Regions from separate parts of the Dryocola baronae genome, predicted to be linked through region 1. Evidence: predicted binding sites of a transcription regulator. Region 1 holds the regulator's gene; the other holds the start of a gene.
The links. Region 1 encodes PhoB, which activates phosphate uptake and scavenging genes when phosphate is short. Its sites were predicted from a motif close to CTGTCATAAAACTGNCNNAT; they were not measured.
Positions count from the first base shown of each region.

Region 2: opgB (phosphatidylglycerol--membrane-oligosaccharide glycerophosphotransferase) is a predicted target of PhoB. The motif match lies at 2,197-2,216, and genes of this name have one in related genera.

Region 1 covers NZ_JBINNY010000001.1:3,932,122-3,936,942, reverse strand. Annotated here, with positions in the region: gene sbcC (exonuclease subunit SbcC) at 1-695, opposite strand, end outside; gene sbcD (exonuclease subunit SbcD) at 692-1,909, opposite strand; gene phoB (phosphate response regulator transcription factor PhoB) at 2,095-2,784, shown strand; gene phoR (phosphate regulon sensor histidine kinase PhoR) at 2,807-4,099, shown strand; gene brnQ (branched-chain amino acid transporter carrier protein BrnQ) at 4,812-4,821, shown strand, end outside.
Region 2 covers NZ_JBINNY010000001.1:3,742,361-3,747,181, reverse strand. Annotated here, with positions in the region: gene ahpF (alkyl hydroperoxide reductase subunit F) at 1-1,157, opposite strand, end outside; gene ahpC (alkyl hydroperoxide reductase subunit C) at 1,332-1,895, opposite strand; gene opgB (phosphatidylglycerol--membrane-oligosaccharide glycerophosphotransferase) at 2,305-4,608, shown strand; gene ACSPHG_RS17790 (pyridoxal phosphate-dependent aminotransferase) at 4,695-4,821, opposite strand, start outside.

The sequences.
Region 1 (4,821 bases):
TCCTCCAGAGTAAGCGCCTGCAAACCTGTCGTAAGCTGCTGCTGTTGCTCTTCACCTAGCAGGGCGACGCCTGCGGCCTGCGCCTGTAGGTTCTCAAGCTGGCCGCGCACGTTCTTGTGATTTTCAAACACCGCGGCGGAGACGGTGCCGTATATCTCGGTGCCGGTTAGCTCTTCGAGCAGCGAAGCGCGGTCGTTGGCATCGGCGTTTAAAAAGGCCGCGAACTGCCCCTGCGAGAGCATCATCGAGCGGGTGAAGCGGTCGTAGTCCAGGCCGGTGAGTTTGGCCGTGGCGTCGAGCTTGTCTTTTACCTTATCGGCGACGATTTTGCCGGTTTCGACCTCGGCCAGCTCTACGCGCGGGGCCTGGAGGTTGCCGTTCGCCGCGTTGCGCGCGCGGTTCTGGCTCCAGAAGGCGCGGTAGGCCACGCCTTTGACTTCAAACTCTACCTCCGCCAGACACTCGGCGGTGTCGCGCGTCATCAGGTCGTTCTGCGACTGGGAAAGGGTATTGAGGCGCGGCGTTTTGTGGTAGAGCGCAAGGCAGATGGCGTCCAGCAGCGTGGTTTTCCCCGCGCCGGTTGGCCCGGTAATGGCAAACAGGCCGTTGCTGGCGAACGGCTCCTGGGTAAAGTCGATTTTCCACTCGCCCTTCAGCGAGTTGAGGTTTTTCAGGCGCAGGCTGAGGATTTTCATGCTTGCTCCTCCGCGTCGTGCAGGCCTGCTACGGTCTGTGCGAACAGGGTACGCAGGCGCTGGGAGCGTTCTTCGGTTGTTTCTTCCTGCGCCAGGCGGCGCTCAAACACCTCTTCCACGGTTAGCTCGCTCAGCGTTTCTTTATGCTGGCGGGCGATGACCCGTTCGCGCTGTTCGCGGCTGCGGCGCAGCAGCACAACCTCTACGGGCAGGCTTTCGGTGAGCTGCTGGATGTGGCGCTGCATGTCGTGCAGGTATTCGTCGGTGGCGATTTCGATATCCAGCCAGACCTTTGGCTCCGGGGCCGCGTCGCGCCACTGTTCCAGCTGCTTTTCGATTTCAGCGAGCGAGCCTTTTATCACCGCCAGCGGCTGGCTGACGGGAACGGGGAGCGCGGTCACTTCTTTTAAAGCGCCGTCGGCAAATTCAACCAGGTAAACGCTTTTCGGCCTGCCGGTTTCGTCGAAGCTGAGCGGGATGGGGGAGCCGCTGTAGCGAATGTGTTCCGTGCCGCCGATAAGCTGGGCGCGATGGATATGCCCAAGCGCGATGTAGTCGGCGGGCGGGAAGTTTTGCGCCGGGAAGGCGTCGAGCGTGCCGATATAGATGTCGCGCACCGCGTCCGTTTTGGTGACGCCGACGGTGGTTAAATGCCCGGTGGAGATGATCGGCAGCTTCTGCTCGCCGCGCGCGGCGACGGCCGCGGCGTGACACTGCTGATAATGTTCGGTGATGGCTTCCATCAGCGAGCGCTGTTTTTCATGGCCGCTAAGCCCCGCCCGGCTGCTCTGAATGTCGCGCGGGCGCAGGAACGGGATCGGGCAGAGGATCGCGCCCGGCGTGCCGTCTTTCTTATTCAGGACTAAAGTTTGTTCGCAGGCGTCGTGCCGTACGCTTGCGATAACGCGGGCGTTCAGGCAGGCGAGCAGCTCGCGGGATTCGTTGAGCGTCGCCACGGAGTCGTGGTTTCCGGCGAGTACCACCAACTGGCAGCCGGTGCTTTGCAGCTGCACCACAAAACGGTTGTACAGCTCGCGGGCGTAGCTCGGCGGCGAGCCGGTATCAAAAATATCGCCCGCCACGATTATCGCATCCACGCTATGAAGAACGACAGCCTGCAGCAGCCAGTCGAGGAAAGCCTGATGTTCCGGCCCGCGGCTTTTGGTGTAAAAGTTCTGACCGAGGTGCCAGTCCGATGTGTGGATGATGCGCATAATCCGTCCTGTGGCAAAAAAGCGTGAGGGGGATTATAAAGGAGTCGCTGCCCACGGCCCATCGACACGTCATAATTAAAAACGTTGAGTCATCTGGCCGTCATACTTTTCATAAATCTGTAACAAATCTGACGCATACTGGCGCACAATCACTAAGAGTCGGCCTCTTTTCAACAGGGTAAATCATGGCAAGACGCATTTTAGTCGTAGAAGATGAAGCTCCAATTCGCGAAATGGTGAGCTTTGTGCTCGAACAAAACGGTTTTCAGCCGGTAGAAGCAGAAGACTATGACAGTGCGGTAAATCTATTAATTGAGCCTTTCCCCGACCTGATTCTGCTGGACTGGATGCTACCCGGCGGTTCCGGCATTCAGTTTATTAAACACCTCAAGCGCGAAGCGCTGACCCGTGAAATCCCCGTAATGATGTTGACCGCCCGTGGCGAAGAAGAAGACCGCGTGCGCGGCCTTGAGGTGGGCGCCGACGACTACATCACCAAGCCGTTTTCCCCTAAAGAGCTGGTGGCGCGTATCAAAGCCGTGATGCGCCGTATATCGCCGATGGCGGTGGAAGAGGTTATCGAAATGCAGGGGCTGAGCCTCGACCCGTCCTCGCACCGCGTGATGACCGGCGAAAACCCGCTCGATATGGGCCCGACCGAATTCAAGCTACTGCACTTTTTTATGACGCACCCGGAGCGCGTTTACAGCCGCGAGCAGCTGCTTAACCACGTGTGGGGCACCAATGTGTACGTTGAGGATCGCACGGTGGACGTGCATATCCGACGTTTGCGCAAGGCGCTGGAGACGAGCGGTCACGACCGCATGGTACAAACGGTACGCGGCACGGGTTATCGCTTTTCGACCCGTTTTTAGTTTCCCAAAAGGAGTGTGACGCGTGCTGGAACGGTTGTCATGGAAAAGGCTGGTGCTGGAGCTGCTGCTCTGCTGCATCCCGGCCGCCATCCTCGGGCTGATTTTCGGCCATCTTCCCTGGTTTTTACTCGGCGCGGTTGTTGCGCTGCTGGCCTGGCATTTCTGGAATTTACTGCGCCTGTCCTGGTGGCTGTGGGTTGACCGCAGCATGACGCCGCCGCCGGGGCGCGGCAGCTGGGAACCCCTGCTTTACGGCCTGCATCAGATGCAGCTGCGCAATAAAAAGCGGCGCAAGGAGCTGGGCAGCCTGATTAAGCGCTTTCGCAGCGGGGCGGAATCCCTGCCGGACGCGGTGGTGCTGACTACCCATGAAGGGACGATTTTCTGGTGCAACGGCCTGGCGCAGCAGCATCTCGGCCTGCGCTGGCCGGACGATAACGGGCAGAATATTTTAAACCTGCTGCGCTACCCCGAATTTACCCGCTATCTGACCGCCAAAGAGTTCACTCGCCCGCTGACGCTGGTGCTGAATAACGGTCGTCATCTGGAATTCCGCGTGATGCCCTACAGCGACGAGCAGTGGCTGCTGGTCGCGCGCGACGTGACGCAGATGCACCAGCTGGAAGGCGCGCGGCGCAACTTTTTTGCCAACGTCAGCCACGAGCTGCGCACGCCTTTAACCGTGCTGCAAGGTTACCTGGAGATGATGCAGGACCAGAGCCTGGAAGGGCCGCTGCGGGATAAAGCGCTTGGCACCATGCGCGAGCAGACGTCGCGCATGGAGGGGCTGGTGAAGCAGCTGCTGACGCTTTCGCGCATCGAGGCGGCGCCGGCGATGGTGCTTAATGAAAAAATCGACGTACCGCTGATGCTGCGCGTCGTGGAACGCGAGGCGCAGACGCTAAGCCAGCAGAAACAGACGTTACAGTTTGACGTCGATCCGTCGCTGCGCGTGTTCGGCAATGAAGAACAGCTGCGCAGCGCCATCTCCAACCTGGTCTACAACGCGGTAAACCACACGCCGGAAGGCACGCACATTACGGTGAGCTGGCACAAAACGGCGCAGGGCGCGAAGTTCAGCGTGGCGGACAACGGGCCGGGCATTTCGGCGGAGCACATTCCGCGCCTGACCGAGCGTTTCTACCGCGTGGACAAAGCGCGTTCTCGCCAGACCGGCGGCAGCGGGCTGGGGCTGGCGATAGTTAAACACGCCCTGAGCCATCACGAGGCGCGGCTGGATATTGAAAGCAGGCTCGGCAAGGGGACGACGTTTTCTTTTGTGCTGCCCGAGCGGCTGATTGCGCCGGGGGAGTAATGAAGTAGCGCCATCCAACGATTGCGTCGGATGGCGCTGGCGCTTATCCGACCTACGTTATTCAGCCTAAGGTGCTGATTGCGCCGGGGGAGTAATGAAGTTGCGCTATCCAACGATTGCGTCGGATGGCGCTGGCGCTTATCCGACCTACGTTATTCAACCTAAGGTGCTGATTGCGCCGGGGGAGTAATGAAGTTGCGCTGTCCAACGATTGCGTCGGATGGCGCTGGCGCTTATCCGACCTACGGTATTCGGCTTACGTTATCCGACCTGCGTTATTCGCCCAACAGGTTAACGCGCGCTGAACATTTATTGACCAAAACTGTCAATCTCCCTTTCCATTTCTCTCCCGCTGCGCGTTTTTTACCCTCTCGTTAACCAAAACGCGTCTTCTGGCGAAGTTTTGACCGCATGATGCACCATAATAATTTCTAATAATTGAATTTATCCACTATGTTTGTGGTTAATTTAAGGATATCAATCTGGTTTCCGGATCCCTTCTTGTCTTCAAACGCTATAAGCGTTTTAATTGCGCCCCTGGCATTAGCATACGACTGAATTTGCGTGGTAATTCGACCAACTATTCTTCGCCACCGATCGGGAACAGTGTTTTCTGCGGTCGTCATCTGCAACTGCCACTTTTTTGCCACGCTGGACGGCAGAAAAATTTGAATACTTTCAACACCACACATCCACAGGCTGCAAATATTTTATGACCCATC
Region 2 (4,821 bases), 190 kb from region 1:
AATTCCAGCAGCGTTACGTGCTCAACCAGGCCTGCCAGATCGATTGCCGCCTCCACGCCGGAGTTGCCGCCGCCGATCACCGCCACGCGCTTGCCTTTAAACAGCGGGCCGTCGCAGTGCGGGCAGTAGGTTACGCCCTTGGTGCGGTACTGGTCTTCGCCCGGCACGTTCATGTTGCGCCATTTTGCGCCGGTGGCAATGATGATGCTGCGCGCGCTCAGGGTAGCGCCGGACGCGGTCTGAATCTGGTGTAAACCCCCTTCGGACGCCGCCGGAATCAGCCTGCTTGCGCTCTGGGTATCAATCACGTCCACGTCGTAATCATCAACGTGGGCCTTCAGCGCGCCAGCCAGCTTCTGGCCTTCGGTTTTCGGCACGGAAATATAGTTTTCGATATCAACGGTATCCAGCACCTGGCCGCCAAAGCGCTCGCCCATCAGGCCGGTACGAATGCCTTTACGTGCCGCATAAACCGCCGCCGCCGCGCCCGCAGGGCCGCTGCCGACGATCAGCACGTCGTAGGCTTCGCGTTTGTTCAACGCTTGTGCTGCGCGTTTTTCCGCGCCGGTGTCAATTTTGCCGACGATTTCAGCCAGCGTCATGCGGCCCTGGCCGAACTCTTTACCGTTCAGGAATACCGCCGGAACGCCCATCACGTTGCGTTCCTGAATTTCATTCTGATACACGCCGCCGTCAATGGCGGTATGGGTGATGCGCGGATTCAGCACGCTCATCAGGTTCAGCGCCTGCACCACGTCCGGGCAGTTGTGGCACGACAGCGAATAGTAGGTTTCAAAATGGAAATCGCCGTCGATGTCGCGGATCTGATCGAGCAGATCCTGGGATTCTTTCGACGGGTGTCCCCCGGTCTGTAACAGTGCCAGCACCAGAGAAGTAAATTCGTGGCCGAGCGGGGAGCCGGCAAAGCGCGGGCCCTTGTCGGAACCTGGGTTAGTAATCAAAAACGACGGCTTGCGCACCGGCAGGTCGTTATTAATGCTAAAGGAAACTTTGTCAGATAATTCAGCGATTTCTGCCAGCAGTTCCTTAATCTCCGATGACTTAGCACCGTCATCCAGAGTGGCGATCAACTCAACAGGTTTAGTGAGTCTCTCAAGGTAGGCCTTGAGTTGGGTTTTCATGTTGGTATCGAGCACGAGTCTCTCCCTGAAGGCAAAAACGTAATAGGTCGCTATCGTCTTGAACGTCAAGTTAATGTCGGGAGGCGCTGCGCTTGCCCGACCTACAAAAAGCGGTTGTAGGGTGGATAAGCGAAGCGCCACCCACCTTCTGAAAAAAGGGCGGTAGAACCGCCCTGGGAAACAAACTGCTTAGATTTTACCGACCAGGTCCAATGACGGTGCCAGAGTCGCTTCGCCTTCTTTCCATTTAGCCGGGCAAACTTCGCCTGGGTGAGAAGCAACGTACTGAGCCGCTTTCACTTTACGCAGCAGGTCAGAAGCGTCACGGCCAATGCCTTCAGCGGTCACTTCGATAGCCTGGATGATGCCCTGTGGGTCAACGATAAAGGTACCGCGGTCCGCCAGGCCTTCGTCTTCACGCATGTTTTCGAAGTTGCGGGTCAACGCGCCGGTTGGGTCGCCGATCATCGCATATTTGATTTTGGCGATGGTTTCGGAGCTGCTGTGCCATGCTTTATGGGTGAAGTGGGTATCGGTAGACACAGAGTAGATATCTACGCCCAGCTTCTGGAATTCTTCGTAATGGTCAGCCACGTCGCCCAGTTCGGTTGGGCATACAAAGGTAAAGTCAGCTGGATAGAAGAAGAAAACGCTCCAGCGGCCTTCTACGTCCTGCTCGGTAACTTCAATGAACTCACCGTTTTTAAAAGCGCTGTTTTTGAATGGTTTGATTTTTGTATTAATTAAAGACATCTGTACTTCCTCCGTTTTGCGATGGGAGAAAGGTACCGAACTTGAAGGCTTATCTCTAATGGGTAGGTTTTATCGAATCAATAAGCCATACCTTACAACCTGAATAACCGGCAAAGAAAAAGGCCACCCGTTGCGGGGTGGCCTCTTAATGTTGCGCGTTACAATTCCACTTTAAAAAATTATAACAGCGCCGGAATTACAGCATCGAAGCGGCGGCACGGTCAATCTTCCGGCCGATTGTAGTAACGATGGCTGCGATAGATTTTTCCGATTTACGTCCGTTATTGAACAATTCCGCAATGCAGCACAGTTTTGTGACAGACAAATTGCAACGCTATGCCTTCGACGCTAGATTTAAGCGCCCGGAATCTCTCTGGGCCGGGCGTCGCGCCGGGTGGCGTCCAATTTAATGAGGATCAGGCAGTTGTCGGAATTGCTTTCAATCGTGTTGTTTGTGGCAGCCATCGCTGTATATGCCGTTAAAGCCGGGCGAAATATCTGGTGGTTTAGCTCTATTCTGGTGGTTTTGGCTCTGTATATCGTGCTGAACGTGACGCTGGTGGCCAGCAACTACTTCACCGGAGAGGGCATCAACGACGCCGTGCTTTATACGCTGACCAGCAGCCTGACGGGCGCGGGCATCGGTAAATACGTCCTGCCGGGGCTCGGCGTGCTCGTTGCGCTGGTTGCGGTCTTTGGCATGCTGACGTGGGTGCTGCGCCGCCGTAAAGGGCATCCGCATCATTTTGGCTACAGCCTGCTGGCCGTGGTGCTGGCGCTGGCGTCCGTCGATGCGTCCCCCGCGTTCCGCCAGGTCGCGGAGCTGGTGAAGTCTCAGACCCGCAAAGGCGATTCCGATTTCGACGCGTATTATAAAGTCCCGCACGGCGTCATTAATAATCCCAAGCTGAACCTGGTTTATATTTACGGCGAAAGCCTTGAACGTACCTATTTCCAGCCGGAGCTGTTTCCGGATCTCGCGCCGGAATTAACCGGTCTGAAAGATTCCGGCATGGACTTCAGCCATACCGGCCAGCTGCCGGGCACCGACTACACCATTGCCGGGATGGTTTCCTCCCAGTGCGGCATTCCGCTGTTTGCGCCGTTTGAGGGCAACTCGTCGGCCTCCATGTCGAGCTTCTTCCCGAAAAACGTCTGCCTCGGCGATATTCTCAAAGCCTCCGGCTACGAAAACTACTTTATGCAGGGCGCGGACCTGCGCTTTGCGGGCAAAGACGTCTTCTTGCAGTCACACGGCTTTGACCACATGTACGGCGCCCAGGAGCTGAAAAGCCTGGTCGCCGACCCAACCTACAGAAACAACTGGGGTTTCTACGACGATACCGTGCTCGAAGAGGTGTACGAGAAGTACGTTGAGCTATCGAAGGCCGACAAGCGCTTCTCGCTCTTTACGCTGACGGTAGACACCCATCATCCGGACGGCTTTATCTCTAAAACCTGCAAACGCCGCAGCTACACCTTCGACGGCAAGGTGAATCAGTCGTTCAGCGCGGTGGCCTGTAGCCAGGAGCATATCGCCGCGCTAATAGAAAAGATTAAGGCGTCACCGTATTTTAAAAATACCGTCATCGTGGTTTCTTCCGACCACCTGGCGATGAATAATACGGCCTATAAATATCTCAATAAGCAGGAGCGCGATAATTTATTCTTTATTATTCGCGGCGATAAGCCGGAGCAGAAATTAATTCCGGTAAAACGCAGCACTTTAGATAACGGCGCAACGGTGCTGGATATTCTGGGCGGCGATAATTATATCGGACTTGGCCGCAGCAGTATTTCCGGCGAGTCGCTGTCTTCCTTATTCATGAATATCAAAGAGAAGATCGTTGAGTGGAAGCCGGACGTAATCGACCTGTGGAACTTCCCGAAAACCATCACCGAATACGCCATCGACCAGAAGAAAAACACCTTCAGCTACTCCGGGGCGCACTTCAAAATGCCGCTGCTGCTGCGTATTTCGGACAACAAAATCGAGCCGCTGCCGGAAAGCGAATACTCCGCGCCGCTGCGCTACCAGCTTGCTGATTTCTCAGCGAAAGATAAGTTTATCTGGGTCGACCGCTGCTTCAAAATGGCGCGCCTGTGGGAGCCTAAGCTTGCGCTCTCAACCGGCCTGTGCGTGTCGCAAGGCCAGCTCGGCGGCAGGCCTTCGGTACGCCTGATTGAGGCGGAGCAGGAGCAGCATCCGGTGACGTTCGCCCAAGAGCAGCTCGACAAAGACCGCTTTAACCAGAGCGTGGCGACGCTGAAAATCGATGAAAACGCCATTCGCTACAGCGCGGACAGCTTTATCTTCAGCGTGCCGGGCGCGCCGCAGAACGTGAAGCAGTTCAGCGGCATTTCCCGTCCGGAGGCCTGGGGCCGCTGGTCGAACGCCAACCTGGCCCCGGCGGTGAAGATTGAGTACGCCGAACCGCTGCCGGAGAAATTCGACCTGGTGATCGTCGCCAAAGCCTTCGGGCCAAACGTCGGCAAGGCGGTGCCGGTGAAGGTCGGCAGCCAGCAGCAGGAGCTGACCCTGGGCGAGCAGCTCAGCACCACCACGCTGCACTTCGAAAACCCGGAACGCAGCAGCCTGCTTGAAATTATTCCGCCGCAGCCGCAGCTCTCCAACGAGGGCAATATTCTCGGCCATGAACCGCGCAAGCTGGGGATTGGGATGGAGGATATTCGGGTGGTGCCGGCGGGATAAGGGATAGAGATAAGTCGGGTGGCGCTGCGCTTACCCGACCTACGTATCGTACAGGGTGGGTAAGCGCAGCGCCACCCACCGCAAAATCAAACCTTACACAAACGCGCCGCCGCGGCGTCAAGCGTCGCCTCCTGCTTCGCAAAGCACAGCCGAATCAGCCGATGCGGGAAAGGATCGGCGCAGAACACCGACAGCGGAATCGCCGCCACGCCC